DNA from 4 places in the Pseudocitrobacter cyperus genome. Region 1 is predicted to be linked to each of the others. Evidence: predicted binding sites of a transcription regulator. Region 1 holds the regulator's gene; each other region holds the start of a gene.

Region 1 (4,201 bases):
GCGCAGAGCGCGGGCGACGACGATAGGATAGATAGCGCCGTTTGCCATTGCCATCACGCAGAACGGGATCAGCAGGGCGGTCAGCGAGACATGCGGTGTCAGACCGACGCCCCAGGTGGCAAACACGCTAATGGCGAACAGCATCAACAACCACGGCAGGAGCTTGCCGCCATCCCATTTTTGCAGCGCCGCGCGGCAGCCGTAGCCGCCTATCAGGAAGGCGATGGTCTGCGGAACATAGCTCAGACCAATGGCTGTCGGGCTGTAACCCATGGCATTGAGGATAAATGGCGACCCGGTCAGCCAGGCAAAGAAGCTGGCGGAACAGGCGGCGTATATCAACACGTTGCCGCGGTAATCCTGACTGCGCAGCAGCTTCATAAAGGTCAGTTTGTCCGGGTTTGCGGACACTTTCGGGTGGGCGGGCTTCAGGCGCAGCGCCGGGATCATCAAAATCAGCGTAATGATAAACAGCGTGGTGAAAATAGCCTGCCACTCGAAGTGATGCAGGATCCAGCTTCCCAGCAGGGGGGCCAGTGCCGGAGAGAGGCCAACCAGCGGCATAATCGTGGCGAAAATACGGTTGATACGCTGCGCCGGATAGTAGTCTGTGACCATTGCCTGCCAGGTGACAGCCGCTGCGCAGACGCCGACCGCCTGGATAAAACGCAGCACCAGCAGTATGCTGGCATCGCGCACCCACAGCATTCCCAGGCAGCCGAAGGCGAAAATCGCCAGGCCTGTTAACAAAATCGGTTTGCGGCCATAACGGTCAGAGAGCGGCCCCCACAGCAGTTGCGCGATAGCAAATCCGGCAAGGAACAGACTCAGGCTGGCACTGACGGCAGACGCCGGTGTTTGCAAATCGCTCTGAATGGCGGCAAAGGCCGGAAGATACATATCAGTGGCCAGGAAGCCCAATACGCTCAGGCCCGCCAGCCAGACTAAAAATCCTTTCCCAGGTTGCATAAAAACGCCTTTTCTTGTGTCGGAAGAGGCTGAGAGTGTAGAGAGTGAAATCTGGCTTGTGAAACGCTAATATTTGCGGCCTGGTTTCAAAAATTTTGTAGGCAGAGCATGTGGTCTGAATATTCACTGGAAGTGGTTGATGCCGTTGCGCGTAACGGCAGCTTTAGCGGTGCGGCGAATGAACTGCACCGGGTACCTTCAGCAATCAGTTACACGGTGCGGCAACTGGAAGAGTGGCTGGCGGTTCCGCTGTTCGAACGCCGTCATCGCGATGTTGAGCTGACGCCTGCGGGGGCGTGGTTTTTGAAAGAAGGGCGTTCTGTTATCAAAAAAATGCAGATCACTCGTCAGCAGTGCCAGCAAATTGCCAATGGCTGGCGCGGTCAACTGGCCATTGCGGTTGATAATATCGTCAGGCCTGAGCGCACCCGGCAGATGATTGTCGATTTCTATCGGCACTTCAGTGATGTTGAACTGCTGGTTTATCAGGAAGTGTTCAACGGCGTCTGGGATGCGCTGGCAGATGGCCGGGTTGAGCTGGCGATTGGCGCGACGCAGGCGATCCCCGTTGGGGGGCGTTATGCCTTTCGCGATATGGGTATGCTGAGCTGGCAGTGCGTGGTGGCAAGCCAGCATCCTCTGGCGAAGATGAGCGGGCCATTTAGCGATGATACATTGCGCAACTGGCCTTCGCTGGTGCGTGAGGATACTTCGCGCTCGTTGCCAAAACGAATCACCTGGCTGCTGGATAACCAGAAACGGGTTGTGGTACCAGACTGGGGCTCTTCAGAGACCTGTTTATCCGCGGGGCTTTGCGTCGGAATGGTGCCAGAACATTTTGCGCGTCCGAAGATAGACACGGGCGAGTGGGTGGCACTGGAACTGGAAAACCCTTTTCCGGATGCGGCTTGTTGTCTGACGTGGCAGCAAAACGATACATCTGTAGCGTTAGGCTGGCTGCTGGACTATCTGGGCGACAGTGAAACGCTGAACAGCGAGTGGCTGCGAACGCCGGAAAATGGCGTTCGCAGAGAGCCTTAACGACGGTAATCGCGGAAGGGGCCGTCGGCGACGGAACGGCGCTCGATGAGGCGCGGATGGACTTCAATCGACTGCGACTCTTCGCGTTTGCTGACAATTCTGTCCATCAGCATATTAAAGGCGGTTTCCCCGAGGGAGTCTTTAGGCTGGTGGATAGTGGTCAACGCCGGCGTAAAGAAGCGAGAGTTGCGCACGTTGTCGTAACCAATCAGGGAGATATCCTGCGGGACGCGTAGTCCCATTTCATCAGCGGCGCAGAGCGCACCCATCGCCATGACATCACCACCGCAGAAAATGGCCGTCGGACGCGGATTCTGCGAGAGGATTTGCTGCATGGCGCGATAGCCGGATTCAGGCTCGAAATCACCCTGAACGATCCAGTTGGACGGCACATTAATATGCATCTCTTCCATCGCTTTCATAAAACCGGCCAGGCGGCCCGCACCGGTGTTACGCTCAAGCGGGCCGGGGATGACGCCAATTTCGCGGTGGCCACGTTCCACCAGATAACGGCCTGCCATATAGCCACCTTCGAAGGCGTTATCAATGACCGAGTCAGTAAAATCAGCTTTGGCTTCGCCCCAGTCCATCACCACCATCGGAATATTGCGATACTCTTCCAGCATCTGCAGCAGCGATTCCGGATATTCAGAACACATCACCAGCAGGCCGTCTACGCGCTTTTGCGCCATCATAGAGAGGTAAGCGCGCTGCTTCTCAAGATTGTTCCAGGCGTTGCCAAGGATCAGGGTATAGCCTTTCTGAAAACAGTTTTTCTCAACGGCTTCAATTATTTCAGCGAAGTAGGCCGCTTCACTACTGGTTGCCAACAAACCAATGGATTTGGTGTGATTGACTTTCAGACTACGGGCGACGGCGCTTGGAGAGTAGTGGAGCTCTTTGATTGCCGCCCATACCGCTTCCCGCGTATCCTCGGCGACAAAGCGCGTCTTGTTAATCACATGTGATACAGTTGTAGTGGAAACGTTTGCGCGTTTCGCTACATCTTTAATAGTTGCCATTCCATCTCACTCCAGACCCGGGCCTGCCCCCGTTCGATTAACTACGAAAACGTTTGCCTTCACTCACCCTGACGCAATGTTATGAATTGCGGTTCGCCGGGAAAACGACACAGGACGACAGGAGGGGGTCAATGGCCGATACACTTATAAATTAGCGTCGAATTTTGTCTGATCTTTGGCAAAAGTGGAAGCGCAAAATCGGTTATCGTGTGAAATCAGAGAAGATTTTTGCTATTAAGTGTGCAAAAATGATTTAACTCACTTTTGGTGTGGTGATAACAAGGAGAAAAATTGATGAGTACTGAACTGAAGATGTCAATTACCACGACGGTTATTACGCTGGCGCTGATCGTGGCGGCCGGGCTAACTGCCGTCCTGCATTAATTCATTTCGCAGGGAGAGTTCACTCTCCCTCACTTCAATTCCTCATATCGATTGTTATCACATCAGCAAAACTATTTTGCTAATTTGTACACTTCTGTTTTTTTGTGATCGATGTCATGCTTTTGCCTTCAGTTGTCACGCCGTCCAGATTTGCGGCAAACCGGAGTCATTGCATGAAAGTCAATTTTCCCTTACTGGCGTTAGCCATTGGCGCATTTGGGATTGGCACCACCGAATTTTCGCCGATGGGGCTCTTACCTGTTATCGCTGAAGGGGTTGATGTTTCAATTCCTGCCGCAGGTATGTTAATCAGCGCCTACGCTGTAGGGGTGATGGTGGGTGCGCCGCTGATGACGTTACTGCTCTCCCATCGTGCGCGGCGCAATGCCTTAATCTTCCTGATGACGATTTTCACCCTCGGCAATGTGCTCTCGGCTATCGCGCCGGATTACACCACCCTGATGCTCTCGCGCATTATTACCAGCCTCAACCATGGCGCATTCTTTGGCCTGGGCTCGGTGGTTGCGGCAAGCGTGGTGCCAAAACACAAACAAGCCAGCGCGGTCGCCACTATGTTTATGGGGCTGACGATTGCCAACATCGGCGGTGTTCCCGCAGCCACCTGGCTTGGCGAAACCATCGGCTGGCGGATGTCGTTCCTGGCAACGGCGGGTCTTGGCGTGATTTCGATAGTTAGCCTGTGGCTCTCGTTACCGCAGGGCGGGGCAGGTGAAAAACCGGATGTGAAACGCGAACTTTCGGTGCTGGTGCGCCCGCAGGTGCTT
Region 2 (4,201 bases), 700 kb from region 1:
GACTACTGGTGGTACCGCGACCTGCGTCGCTACGGCACCGTTCCTCACTCTGGCTTCGGTCTGGGCTTCGAACGTCTGATTGCCTACGTGACTGGCGTACAAAACGTCCGTGACGTGATTGCATTCCCAAGAACGCCGCGTAACGCCAGCTTCTAACGCTCCGCACTCGCATCAAGGCCAGCATACACTGGCCTTTTTTGTGCCCTTAACGTAAATCTTCGTCAATTACCTTAAGGATCAACCCCCTACGCTACGTAGTTTGTTACATCACATTTCTGTTAACGTTTATGCACAAAAAACGTGCAATTTCTTATGGATTTTAGAAATACCTGAGTCGATAGCATTATTTTTAAGCGAAATCATCGGCGCTCTGATACTTAATTTTAACATCTTTGGCAGCTCACATTTACACCAACACGAGCAATAAACAACCAACAACACAATTAAAGATAAGAAATTCATATAGATATCTACTATTTCACTAAATACTTCCTTAACCCCAACAGAACTTTGAGTTGCTTCACAAAGTTCCTTGTTTTTAACTTTTTGTTACACATAATTTCTTTCTGTTACTTAATTAGGATATTTGTAGCACTTTCAGGCTAGCGAAACGGTAGTTTGAATGGAAATATGCCTCTCAGACACAAAAAGACACCAAACTATCATCAATGTTTCTGTAAATTTTTATTGACAGAGGTTATTGGCGGCAGTGGCGAGTGTCGATATAAAAAAAAACCTAATGAGGGTAATAAATAATGATGAAGCGCAATATCCTGGCAGCGGTGATCCCTGCCCTGCTGGTAGCCGGTGCAGCTAATGCTGCAGAAATCTACAACAAAAACGGCAACAAACTGGACTTTTACGGCAAAATGGTCGGTGAGCATGTGTGGACCACCAATGGTGACACCAGCAACTCTGATACCACCTATGCCCGTATTGGTGTGAAAGGGGAAACTCAAATTAACGAGCAACTGACCGGCTACGGTCAGTGGGAATACAACATGGATGCATCCAATGTTGAAGGTTCCCAGGGCACAAAAACCCGTCTGGCCTTCGCCGGTCTGAAAGCCGGTGAGTTTGGTTCTTTTGATTACGGTCGTAACTATGGCGCTATCTACGACGTTGAATCCGCAACCGATATGCTGGTTGAATGGGGCGGCGACGGCTGGAACTACACCGATAACTTCATGACTGCGCGTACCAACGGTGTGGCAACCTACCGTAACTCTGACTTCTTCGGCCTGGTCGATGGTCTGAGCTTCGCGCTGCAGTATCAGGGCAAAAACGAAGACCGCAACATTCAGAAGCAGAACGGTGATGGCATCAGCACCTCTGCCACCTGGGCATTTGGTGAAGGTTTCGCGGTTTCTGCGGGCTATGCTAACTCCAATCGTACCCTCGACCAGAAAACCCAGGCTAACAGCGCCGGCGGCGATAAAGCTGAAGCATGGGCAACGTCTGCGAAGTACGATGCAAATAACGTCTACGCTGCGGTCATGTATTCCCAGACTTACAACATGACGCCGGAAGATACAGGCTTTGCCAACAAAACCCAGAACATTGAAGCAGTGGTTCAGTACCAGTTCGACTTCGGCCTGCGTCCCTCCGTTGGCTACGTTCAGTCAAAAGGTAAAAACCTCGCTTCCCGTCCTGGCTTCGACGGCGGCACTGCTGACCTGCTGAAATATATCGAAGTAGGCACCTGGTACTACTTCAACAAAAACATGAACGTCTACGCTGCGTATAAATTTAACCTGCTGGACGACAACGAATACACCGCGGCTACCGGCTTGTCTACCGACGACCAGGCGGCAGTGGGTATCGTGTATCAGTTCTAATCAGTACGCCACTTTGTTATATGCATAAGAAACAGGGCTTCGGCCCTGTTTTTCTCATTTCAGCCAGTGAATAATCGCGACTTTTGAAAAGGCTCGCGCTTTTCATTGCAAACGGTTGGCATTTTGTAAATCTACCGTTAACCTGATAGCGGATTTCTCCAAGTCACCCATAAATGGAACCTCGTCATGTTTGAGAACATTACAGCCGCCCCTGCCGACCCTATTCTGGGTCTGGCCGATCTGTTTCGTGCCGATGACCGCCCGAGCAAAATCAACCTCGGGATTGGAGTTTACAAAGATGAAACCGGTAAAACCCCGGTTCTGACCAGCGTAAAAAAAGCAGAGCTTTATCTGCTGGAAAATGAAACAACCAAAAATTATCTCGGCATTGATGGTATCCCGGAATTTGGTCGCTGCACTCAGGAGCTGCTGTTCGGTAAAGGAAGTGAAATCGTCAACGCTAAACGTGCGCGCACGGCGCAAACGCCAGGCGGTACGGGCGCGCTTCGCGTCGCGGCGGATTTCCTCGCCAAAAACACCAGTGCAAAACGTATTTGGGTAAGCAACCCAAGCTGGCCGAACCATAAAGGCGTCTTTAACGCTGCGGGTCTGGAAGTTTGTGAATATGACTACTATGACGCACAGAATCATGCGCTCAATTTTGATGGCCTTATCGCCAGTCTGAGCCATGCACAGGCGGGCGATGTGGTTCTGTTCCACGGCTGCTGTCATAACCCAACCGGTATCGATCCAACCCTGGAACAGTGGCAACAACTGGCGAAACTCTCTGCCGAAAAAGGCTGGCTGCCGCTGTTTGACTTCGCCTACCAGGGCTTTGCCCGGGGTCTGGAAGAAGATGCTGAAGGTCTGCGCGCGTTCGCTGCGCTGCATGATGAGCTGATTGTCGCCAGCTCCTACTCCAAAAACTTCGGTCTGTACAATGAGCGCGTCGGTGCCTGTACGCTGGTGACGGCTAATGCTGAAAACGCCGATCGCGCCTTCAGCCAGATGAAATCCGTTATTCGCGCCAACTACTCCAACCCACCGGCTCACGGTGCGTCCGTTGTCGCCACTATTCTCAGCAATGACGCCCTGCGCGCCATCTGGGAGCAGGAACTGACCGACATGCGTCAACGCATTCAACGTATGCGTCTGCTGTTCGTCAACACGCTGCAGGAGAAAGGCGCTAACCGTGACTTCACCTTTATCACCAAACAGAATGGGATGTTCTCGTTCAGCGGCCTGACCAAAGATCAGGTGCTGCGTCTGCGTGAAGAATTTGGGGTGTATGCGGTAGCTTCTGGCCGTATCAACGTCGCCGGGATGACGCCAGATAACATGGCTCCGCTGTGTGAAGCGATTGTCGCCGTGTTATAAGCGATGAAACGATAAAAAAAGCCGCTTAAGCGGCTTTTTTTTGATTTACCAGACCGGCATCTCATCCTGTAAAAACGGATTGTGCAGCCGCTCATAACCGAGCGTCGACAGCGGCCCGTGACCGGGAATAAACGTGACGTCATCGCCCAGCGGCAACAGCTTACGTTTAATCGCGTCGATCAATTGCGCATGGTCGCCGCGCGGAAAATCGCTGCGCCCCACCCCGCCTTTAAAGATAACATCACCGGAAATCAACAAACGTGCCGCATCGTCGAAGAAGACGATATGCCCCGGCGTATGGCCTGGACAATGGAGCACCTGCAACTTCACGTTACCCACGCTAACGGTTTCGCCTTCATTCAGCCAGCGATCGGGCGTCAGGGGCTGACACTCTTCAAGGCCAAACATCCGGCTCTGTTGCGGTAATCCCTGTAACCAGAACTCATCTTCTTTTTCCGGCCCAATCACGGGAATACCGTAATGCGCAGCCAGCTCCGCCGCCGCGCCTACGTGATCAAGATGCCCGTGAGTGAGCAAAATCTGAACCAGGGTGACGCCAGCGGCCTCCACCTGCTCTTTGATTTTCTCCGCGTCACCGCCCGGATCGACCAGCGCCGCAAGTTTCGTTTGCTCGCACCAAATCAATGAACAGTTCTGCGCGAACGCGGTAACCGGAATAATACGATAGTTCATAAGGCTCCTGTTTCGTTACCAGTGCCGCACCGGCCCGGTATCAATATGCACAAAGTTGCTACGTGGGTAGTATCCTACACCACCTGCGCGCATAGATAACGCGGCTTTGCGAATATTGCTTAACGAAACACCTTCAATATGAAAATCCATCGCCCGTCCTTTCGTGTGGTAGCTGTTTTTTGCTACACCACGGCTATGGGCACGTAATTCATTATTCGTATCAATGGCGCGATAGCCAGAGATTAACTGTACCGGGCGATTAGAGCCTAAAAGGCCCTGTAATCGATAAAGCT
Region 3 (4,201 bases), 1.2 Mb from region 1:
GCGTGAATAGGCTTAAATTCCTCTTTTTGGCGGGTCATTGTATTGAAGATTTTTAGCATCGATAATTCCATATTGACGTGTGTTGTCTGAGCTTGCGCCTGAAACGGCATATTCTACCCGTAATTCAACTCTGAAGCAGCACACATTGCAAGGTGATCGAACCTCACGGTTATGCTATAACAGGCGCCTATATACGACTCGCACGCGAGTTAACGCACCACTATAACGGAACAGGATGCAGAAATGGTTACTTTCCACACTAATCACGGCGATATCGTAATCAAAACCTTTGATGACAAAGCGCCGGAAACAGTTAAAAACTTCCTGGACTACTGCCGCGAAGGTTTCTACAACAACACGATTTTCCACCGTGTCATTAATGGTTTTATGATCCAGGGCGGCGGTTTTGAGCCGGGCATGAATCAGAAAACCACCAAAGAAGCTATCAAAAACGAAGCCAACAACGGCCTGAAAAACACCCGTGGCACGCTGGCAATGGCGCGTACTCAGGCTCCGCACTCCGCAACTGCGCAGTTCTTCATCAACGTGGCTGACAACGACTTCCTGAACTTCTCCGGCGAAAGCCTGCAGGGTTGGGGCTACTGCGTATTCGCAGAAGTCGTAGAAGGCATGGACGTGGTTGATAAAATCAAAGCTGTCGCGACAGGCCGCAGCGGTATGCACCAGGACGTTCCTAAAGAAGACGTTGTTATCGAAAGCGTGACCGTCAGCGAGTAATCGTGGCGACACTCTTTATTGCAGATTTGCACCTGCAAACAGAAGAACCGGCGATCACCGCCGGTTTTCTGCGTTTTTTAGCCGGAGAGGCGCGTCGCGCCGATGCGCTCTATATTCTCGGCGACCTCTTCGAAGCGTGGATCGGCGACGACGACCCCAATCCCCTGCACCAGCAAATTGCTGCCGCGATCAAATCGCTGGTTGATTCCGGTGTGCCCTGCTATTTCATTCACGGTAATCGTGATTTTCTGGTGGGGAAACGCTTTGCCAAACAAAGTGGCATGACGCTGCTGCCGGAAGAACAACGCCTTGAATTGTACGGCCGCCCGGTGTTAATTCTGCATGGCGATACACTTTGCACCGATGATGCGGGCTATCAGGCGTTTCGCGCCAAAGTGCATACCCCCTGGATCCAGAAACTCTTCCTGATGCTGCCGCTGTTTATCCGCCAGAAAATTGCCGCCCGCATGCGTGCCGACAGCAAAGCCGCCAACCGCCATAAATCGATGGAGATTATGGATGTGAACGACCAGGCGGTGGTGGATGTAATGGAAAAGCATCACGTACAGTGGCTGATTCACGGGCATACGCATCGCCCGGATGTACATACGTTGACCGCCAACGGCGAGCCCGCGTTTCGCGTTGTGCTGGGCGCCTGGCATGTGGAAGGGTCGATGGTGAAAGTCACCGCGCAGGATGTTGAACTGATCGCTTTCCCGTTTTAATTATCGCGTAACATTCCCGTAATTCCGCCTACGCAACCGTTTTCCTTGCCTGATTTCCATGCTATTCTCTGTCGCCTACAACGTCGTGTGCAGCACACCCACAGGAGTTTTAAGACGTATGTCTTCCCGCAATAATCCGGCACGTATCGCTATCGTGATGGGGTCCAAAAGCGACTGGGCTACCATGCAGTTTGCTACCGAAATTCTTGATATCCTGAATGTTCCTCACCATGTCGAAGTGGTTTCCGCCCACCGCACACCCGATAAACTGTTCAGCTTCGCCGAAAGCGCGGAAGAGAACGGCTATCAGGTGATTATCGCGGGCGCGGGCGGCGCGGCGCATCTGCCGGGCATGATTGCGGCCAAAACCCTGGTTCCGGTGCTGGGTGTGCCGGTACAGAGCGCGGCGCTGAGCGGCGTGGACAGCCTCTACTCCATCGTCCAGATGCCACGCGGCATTCCGGTCGGTACGCTGGCGATTGGCAAAGCGGGTGCGGCAAACGCCGCCCTGCTGGCAGCGCAGATCCTCGCGCAGCACGATGCCGAATTACATCAACGCCTGGCAGACTGGCGCCGCGCGCAAACCGACGAGGTGCTGGAAAATCCTGACCCGCGGGGTGACGCATGAAACAGGTTTGCGTACTGGGCAACGGTCAGCTAGGCCGCATGCTGCGCCAGGCTGGGGAACCACTCGGTATTGCCGTCTGGCCCGTGGGGCTCGAAGCCTCGCCGGAAGCGGTGCCGTTTCAGCAGAGTGTGATCACCGCTGAAATCGAACGCTGGCCGGAAACCGCATTAACCCGCGAGCTGGCGCTGCATCCGGCATTTGTTAACCGCGACGTGTTCCCGATCATTGCCGATCGCCTGACGCAAAAGCAGTTGTTCGACAAACTCAGCCTGCCGACCGCACCGTGGCAACTGCTGGCCGAACAGAGTGAATGGCCAGCCATCTTTGAACGTCTGGGCGAACTGGCTATCGTTAAGCGCCGCACCGGCGGCTACGATGGCCGTGGTCAGTGGCGTCTGCGTGCCGATGAGACCACCCAGTTGCCAACTGAGTGCTACGGTGAATGTATCGTCGAGCAAGGTATTAACTTCTCGGGCGAAGTCTCGCTGGTGGGCGCGCGCGCGCATAACGGTAGCACCGTGTTCTATCCGCTGACCCATAACCTGCATCAGGACGGCATTTTACGCATGAGCGTGGCTTTCCCGCAGGCAAATGCACAACAGCAGAATCAGGCTGAAAGCATGCTGTCGGCGATCATGCACGAGTTAAACTACGTTGGCGTAATGGCGATGGAGTGTTTTATTACCCCTGGCGGATTACTGATTAACGAACTGGCGCCGCGCGTACACAACAGCGGGCACTGGACGCAAAATGGCGCCACCATCAGTCAGTTTGAGCTGCATCTGCGCGCCATTACCGATCTGCCGCTGCCGCCGCCGATGGTTAACAGCCCGTCGGTGATGGTCAACCTGATTGGCAGCGACCTGAACTATGACTGGCTGAAACTGCCGCTGGTGCATCTGCACTGGTACGATAAAGAGGTTCGCCCGGGCCGCAAGGTGGGGCATCTCAACCTGAACGACAGCGATAACGGGCGGCTTTGCGCGACCCTTGAAGCCCTCACACCTCTGCTGCCGGCCGAATACGCCAGCGGAATAAGCTGGGCGCAGTCGAAACTGGTTTAAGCCGTCTGTGCCGGGGAATGCATCTTCCCCTTCCCCGGCCCCCTCTGTGAAGCGTAGAATCCCGTCCGTATTACCTCTCCGATTGATTAAAGAAGGATTTGCCCATGAATAATGGGACGGACTACCGGGCCATTCTGACTTCCGGTACCCCCATCATTGACGTTCGCGCCCCCGTTGAGTTTGCCCAGGGCTCCCTGCCCGGTGCAATCAATTTACCGCTGATGAATGACGATGAGCGCGCCGCCGTCGGCACCTGCTATAAACGTCAGGGGCCGGATGCCGCGCTGGCGCTGGGTCATCAACTGGTCAGTGGCGAAACCCGCGAGCAACGCATCCGCGGCTGGCTCGACGCCTGCTCCAGCGCTGAACACGGTTATCTCTGCTGCGCCCGCGGCGGCCAACGTTCGCATATCGTTCAGGCATGGCTGGAAGAGCGCGGCACCACTTATCCCCTGATTGAAGGGGGTTACAAAGCACTGCGTCAGGCCGCGATCCAGGCCACGGAAGCGCTGGTTCAGCATCCCATCGTGCTGATTGGCGGCTGTACGGGTAATGGCAAAACGCCGCTGGTACGCAAGCAGCCTTTTGGCATCGATCTCGAAGGGCTTGCTCATCACCGGGGCTCCTCTTTTGGCAGAACCCTTGATGCCCAGCATCCGCAGGCGACCTTTGAAAATCACCTCGCCTGTGCGCTGCTACAGCGCAGCCATGGCCAGGAGACGCTGCGCTGGGTGCTGGAAGATGAAGGCTTTATGATTGGCTCTAACCACCTGCCGGAATGCCTGCGCGAAAGAATGGTGCAATCGCCTATCGCCGTGGTGGAAGATCCCTTTGCAGTTCGTCTGGAACGCCTACGGGAAGAGTATTTCACACATATGCATCAGGCGTTTATGGCCGCCTTTGGTGAAGAGCAGGGTTGGCAGGAATACAGCGAATATCTGCATCACGGCTTGTTCGCCATCCGCCGACGTCTGGGGCTACAGCGATTTACTGAACTGACGCAAAAACTCGACCGGGCACTTGCAGAGCAGCAGCGTAGCGGTTCA
Region 4 (4,201 bases), on a different contig from region 1:
CGAACAGATAGGCGAAGTTGACCAGCCGCCGGGCAATGCCGCCCTCGGCCATGATCGCGCCCGCCAGAATAAAGAACGGGATCGCCAGCAGGGTAAATTTATTCACCCCACTGGTTATCTGGATCATCAATGCTTCCAGCGGCAAATCAATCCATAGCGCCCCGGCGACGGCGCTCAGGCCAACAGCAAATGCAACGGGCATCCCCACGGCCAACAAAATGGCGAGGGTGAAAAGCAAAATAAACGCATCCATTTTTCACCTCATCAACCGTGGTTGCCGACAAGCACCACCGGGCGGTGTTCCTGCGAACCGAATAGCAGGCGCTCAATCACAAACAGAATTAACACCGCAGAACCCACTGGCAACGGCAGATAGCTCTCGCCAGAGGTCATTACCGGAAATTCAGCAACGGGTTGCTCCCAGAGTTCAACGCAGAGCCAGAAGCTGTACCAGAACATAACGGCGGTAACGAGCAGCATCAGCAGATCCACCAGCCGCGCCGCAACCTTTTGCAACGGGGCGGGCAGCCGGTCGGTGAGCATATTGACAGCGATATGCGACCCGGCGCGGTAGCCGACCGCCGCGCCGATAAAGGTAAAAGTCACCATGCAGATAATGGCGACCGGCTCCGGCCAGGACTCACCCCGATTAAGCACGTAGCGGGAAAATATCCCCACCGGAATCACAATAGTCATCACCAGCAGCGATACCCCCGCCACCCACATCGACAGCATATAGAGCCTGTCCATTACCCACGAAAAGCGTTCAGACATAGGGCCTCCGTTACTGGACATCGGCAATGGCTTTCATCAGATCCTGATGCTTCTCGCCATAGGCTTTGCGCACCGGCTCCGTAGCCTGAACGAAGAAGGTTTTGTCGATTTCGTGGAACTGCACACCGCCCGCTTTCATCTTCGTCAGCGCTTGTTCGTTGTAGGCTTTCCACAGCTCACGCTGCTCAAGCTGCGCTTCACGAGCCAGAGTGATGATTTTTTGCTGATCGTCCGCGCTCAGTTTGTCCCACTTCACTTTCGAGTAAAGCAGCATTTCCGGGGTGATAAAATGGCCGCTCAGGGTATAGTTTTTGGCGACGGGCAGGTAGTTATGGGCGATAAACGTCGGTGGATTATTCTCTGCGCCGTCAATCACCCCCGTTTGCAGGCCGCTGTAGACTTCGCTGACGCCCATGGCGACGGAGTTCGCGCCCATGTCTTTTAACGTCGCCAGCGCAACCGGACTGCCCTGTACGCGGATCTTCATGCCCTTAAGATCTTCCGCCTTCAGCACCGGTTCTTTGGTAATGAGGTTACGCGTACCGGAATCCATCCAGCCCAGGAAGACCAGCCGTGATTTCGGGTTATTGGTGAGCTTGTCGCCAATCTGCTTGCCAATCTCGCCGTCGATCACCTTATGCATATGATCTTCATCGCGAAACACGTAGGGCAAGGTAAAGACTTCGATATCGGGCAGAATTGCCGCCACCGGCGCCATCGACACGCGGATCATGTCAATCGCCCCCATTTGCGCCTGCTCGATCATCTGCTTCTCATCGCCCAGTACCCCGCCGGGGAAAACTTTAATCTCCAGCTTGTCATCGGTTTGCTGTTTGAGTTTCTCCCCCATATGCTGCACCGCCACCACGTTGGGATAGCCTTCCGGATGAACATCAGCGGCCTTGATCACCTGCGCTGAGGCATGTGTGGTAAAAAAGAGGGCGGCGGTTGAGAGGCAAAAAGCGGCCACGAATGGCTTAACAGTCATCTTCATCGGTCAGCTCCAGCGGTATCTTTGAGATAAGAGATAAAACGTTGTTTTATTTTTACGCTTAAAAACTAGACGGGAAGTGCAAGGCGGGCGGTGAGATAACTCACAAAAGAAACAATTTCGAAACGCGATTTTAACGATGTGATAACGATATTTCAGGGCAGATCACAAAATCTGCCCTGATAAAATCAGTGGGATTTACGCAGCAGATAGCGATATGGCAGAGCGTCCGTCTCTTTGGCAATCAGTTCATGTTCCATGAACGTGCAGAAACCGGGGATATCGCGGGTGGTCGCCGGGTCATCGGCAATAATCAGCAGCGTTTCGCCCACGGGCATCGTGCGCACGGTTTTGCGCACCATCATCACCGGCTCCGGGCAGCGGAGGCCGAGGGCGTCCAGGGTATGGTTTGGGCTGGCGAACAGATCGGTCATTTTGGTCTCACTGTGGAAAAATCGCCCCTAGTTTACGCCTGCATTTTTGTGACGCAAGTCAGGTTAACGATTGCGTGAAAAACAACCATTGCAAAGCAATGTGGAAGCAGTATTATTCGCCACCTTGGTTCAAAAAGGGCAAATCGTTTTATTGGGTTCCCTCACCCCAAACACTAAAAAGGTACAATATGACTCTCTTTACATCCGCACAGCGCAAGCATGCGCTGGTTTGGCTATCGCTGTTTCATTTACTGGTTATTATCTCCAGTAACTATCTGGTGCAACTGCCAGTCTCAGTTTTTGGTTTCCACACCACCTGGGGCGCATTCAGCTTTCCGTTTATTTTCCTCGCCACCGACCTCACCGTGCGGATCTTTGGCGCACCGCTGGCGCGACGCATCGTCTTTGCGGTCATGATCCCGGCGCTGATAGTCTCCTACGCGGTTTCATCACTTTTTTATATGGGTGAGTGGCAAGGTTTTGGCGCGCTGGCAAGCTTCAATCTGTTTGTCGCCCGTATCGCCGCCGCCAGCTTTATGGCCTATGCGCTGGGGCAGATCCTCGACGTTCACGTCTTTAACCGTCTGCGTCAGAGCCGTCACTGGTGGTTGGCGCCGACCGCCTCAACGCTGTTCGGTAATATCAGCGACACGCTGGCCTTCTTTTTCATCGCCTTCTGGCGCAGCACCGACCCGTTCATGGCGCAGCACTGGGTGGAAATTGCACTGGTCGATTACTGCTTTAAGGTGCTGATCAGCATTCTCTTCTTCCTGCCGATGTACGGCGTGCTGTTAAATATGCTGATGAAAAGGCTGGCAGACAAATCTGATTTGTCAGCAATGCAGCCAGGTTAAAGGTTCGTTTTCCGAGTTGTGATAAGATGGGTGAATGAGCCGTTAATGGCCGTTTATCGAAAGGAAGAAGTCAATGCGCAAATTGGTGAAATACGTTGGTATTGGCCTGCTGGTTGCCGGGCTGGCAGCCTGTGACAACAGCGATACCAAAGCTCCGGAGCAGGGTGCGGCGGCAGAGAGCAACACCTCCGGGCAGCCTGTGAGCCTGCTGGATGGCAAGCTGAGCTTCTCATTGCCCGCGGATATGACCGACCAGAGCGGCAAAATGGGTACTCAGAGCAATAATATGCATGTCTACTCCGATGCGACCGGGCAGAAAGCCGTTATCGTTATCGTGGGCGACAACACCAGCGAAGATCTGGGCGTGATGGCAAAACGCCTGGAAGAGCAGCAGCGCAACCGCGACCCGCAGTTGCAGGTGGTGACCAATAAATCCATCGAGGTGAAAGGTCATACGCTGCAACAGCTCGACAGCATCATCTCCGCCAAAGGCCAGACCGCTTACTCTTCGGTTATTCTTGGTAAAATCGACGGCAAATTGCTGACCATGCAAGTGACCCTGCCGGCAGACAATCAGCAGCAGGCGCAGGCTGCCGCTGAGAACATTATCAATACTATCGTTATCAACTAATTAGTCTGATGACGACGCGGCCTTCGGTTGTTCAACCGGAGGCCGTTTTTTTAACCGCCAGCCCAGCAGCAACGCTATCGCCACTAAACCCGCAGCGGCCAGATAAATGGTCGACACGCCCATCCATGCCATCATCAGCCCGGCAAGCGGCCCGGTAATACCGAGCGAGAGATCCATAAACACCGTGTAGGTCGCCAGCGCCGAGCCCTGATTCTGCTGCGGTACCGCTTTCACCGCCACCACGCCAAGTGCCGGGAAAACCAGCGAGAAGCCTGCCCCCGCAAAGAAGGTGCTGATTTTCGCCACCAGCGGCGTCACCGCAAAGCCCACCAACAGCAAGCCGATAATCTCAACCGTAAAGCAGATCATCGCCACGTTCAGCCCGCCCAGGCGGTTGATGCCGTTGGGGAACAGCAAACGCGTACCAACGAATGCACAGCTAAAGAGCGTCAGCGCGAACGCCGCGCCATCCCAGCCTTTGGCGTCATAAAACAGCGTGATGAAGGTTGCGATAACG

What was found. Region 1 encodes PurR, which represses purine synthesis genes. Its sites were predicted from a motif close to CANGCAAACGTTTGCNTG; they were not measured.
Region 2: the regulator PurR is predicted to act here: its motif matches at 1,943-1,960, upstream of VSR74_RS05120 (amino acid aminotransferase).
Region 3: the regulator PurR is predicted to act here: its motif matches at 1,493-1,510, upstream of purE (5-(carboxyamino)imidazole ribonucleotide mutase).
Region 4: the regulator PurR is predicted to act here: its motif matches at 2,259-2,276, upstream of tusA (sulfurtransferase TusA).

Annotation. Positions count from the first base shown of each region.
Region 1 is NZ_JAYMYY010000001.1:341,209-345,409, forward strand. Features, by position in the region: gene punC (purine nucleoside transporter PunC) at 1-969, opposite strand, end outside; gene punR (DNA-binding transcriptional activator PunR) at 1,078-2,010, shown strand; gene purR (HTH-type transcriptional repressor PurR) at 2,007-3,032, opposite strand; gene cydH (cytochrome bd-I oxidase subunit CydH) at 3,327-3,416, shown strand; gene VSR74_RS01695 (MFS transporter) at 3,590-4,201, shown strand, end outside.
Region 2 is NZ_JAYMYY010000001.1:1,038,773-1,042,973, forward strand. Features, by position in the region: gene asnS (asparagine--tRNA ligase) at 1-156, shown strand, start outside; gene VSR74_RS05115 (porin) at 756-1,838, shown strand; gene VSR74_RS05120 (amino acid aminotransferase) at 2,025-3,215, shown strand; gene VSR74_RS05125 (MBL fold metallo-hydrolase) at 3,261-3,908, opposite strand; gene VSR74_RS05130 (YcbK family protein) at 3,924-4,201, opposite strand, start outside.
Region 3 is NZ_JAYMYY010000001.1:1,527,506-1,531,706, forward strand. Features, by position in the region: gene cysS (cysteine--tRNA ligase) at 1-59, opposite strand, end outside; gene ppiB (peptidylprolyl isomerase B) at 244-738, shown strand; gene lpxH (UDP-2,3-diacylglucosamine diphosphatase) at 741-1,463, shown strand; gene purE (5-(carboxyamino)imidazole ribonucleotide mutase) at 1,582-2,091, shown strand; gene purK (5-(carboxyamino)imidazole ribonucleotide synthase) at 2,088-3,155, shown strand; gene mnmH (tRNA 2-selenouridine(34) synthase MnmH) at 3,260-4,201, shown strand, end outside.
Region 4 is NZ_JAYMYY010000005.1:302,937-307,137, reverse strand. Features, by position in the region: gene VSR74_RS17290 (TRAP transporter large permease) at 1-253, opposite strand, end outside; gene VSR74_RS17285 (TRAP transporter small permease) at 265-774, opposite strand; gene VSR74_RS17280 (TRAP transporter substrate-binding protein) at 785-1,768, opposite strand; gene tusA (sulfurtransferase TusA) at 1,954-2,199, opposite strand; gene VSR74_RS17270 (7-cyano-7-deazaguanine/7-aminomethyl-7-deazaguanine transporter) at 2,388-3,053, shown strand; gene VSR74_RS17265 (DcrB family lipoprotein) at 3,127-3,684, shown strand; gene VSR74_RS17260 (MFS transporter) at 3,685-4,201, opposite strand, start outside.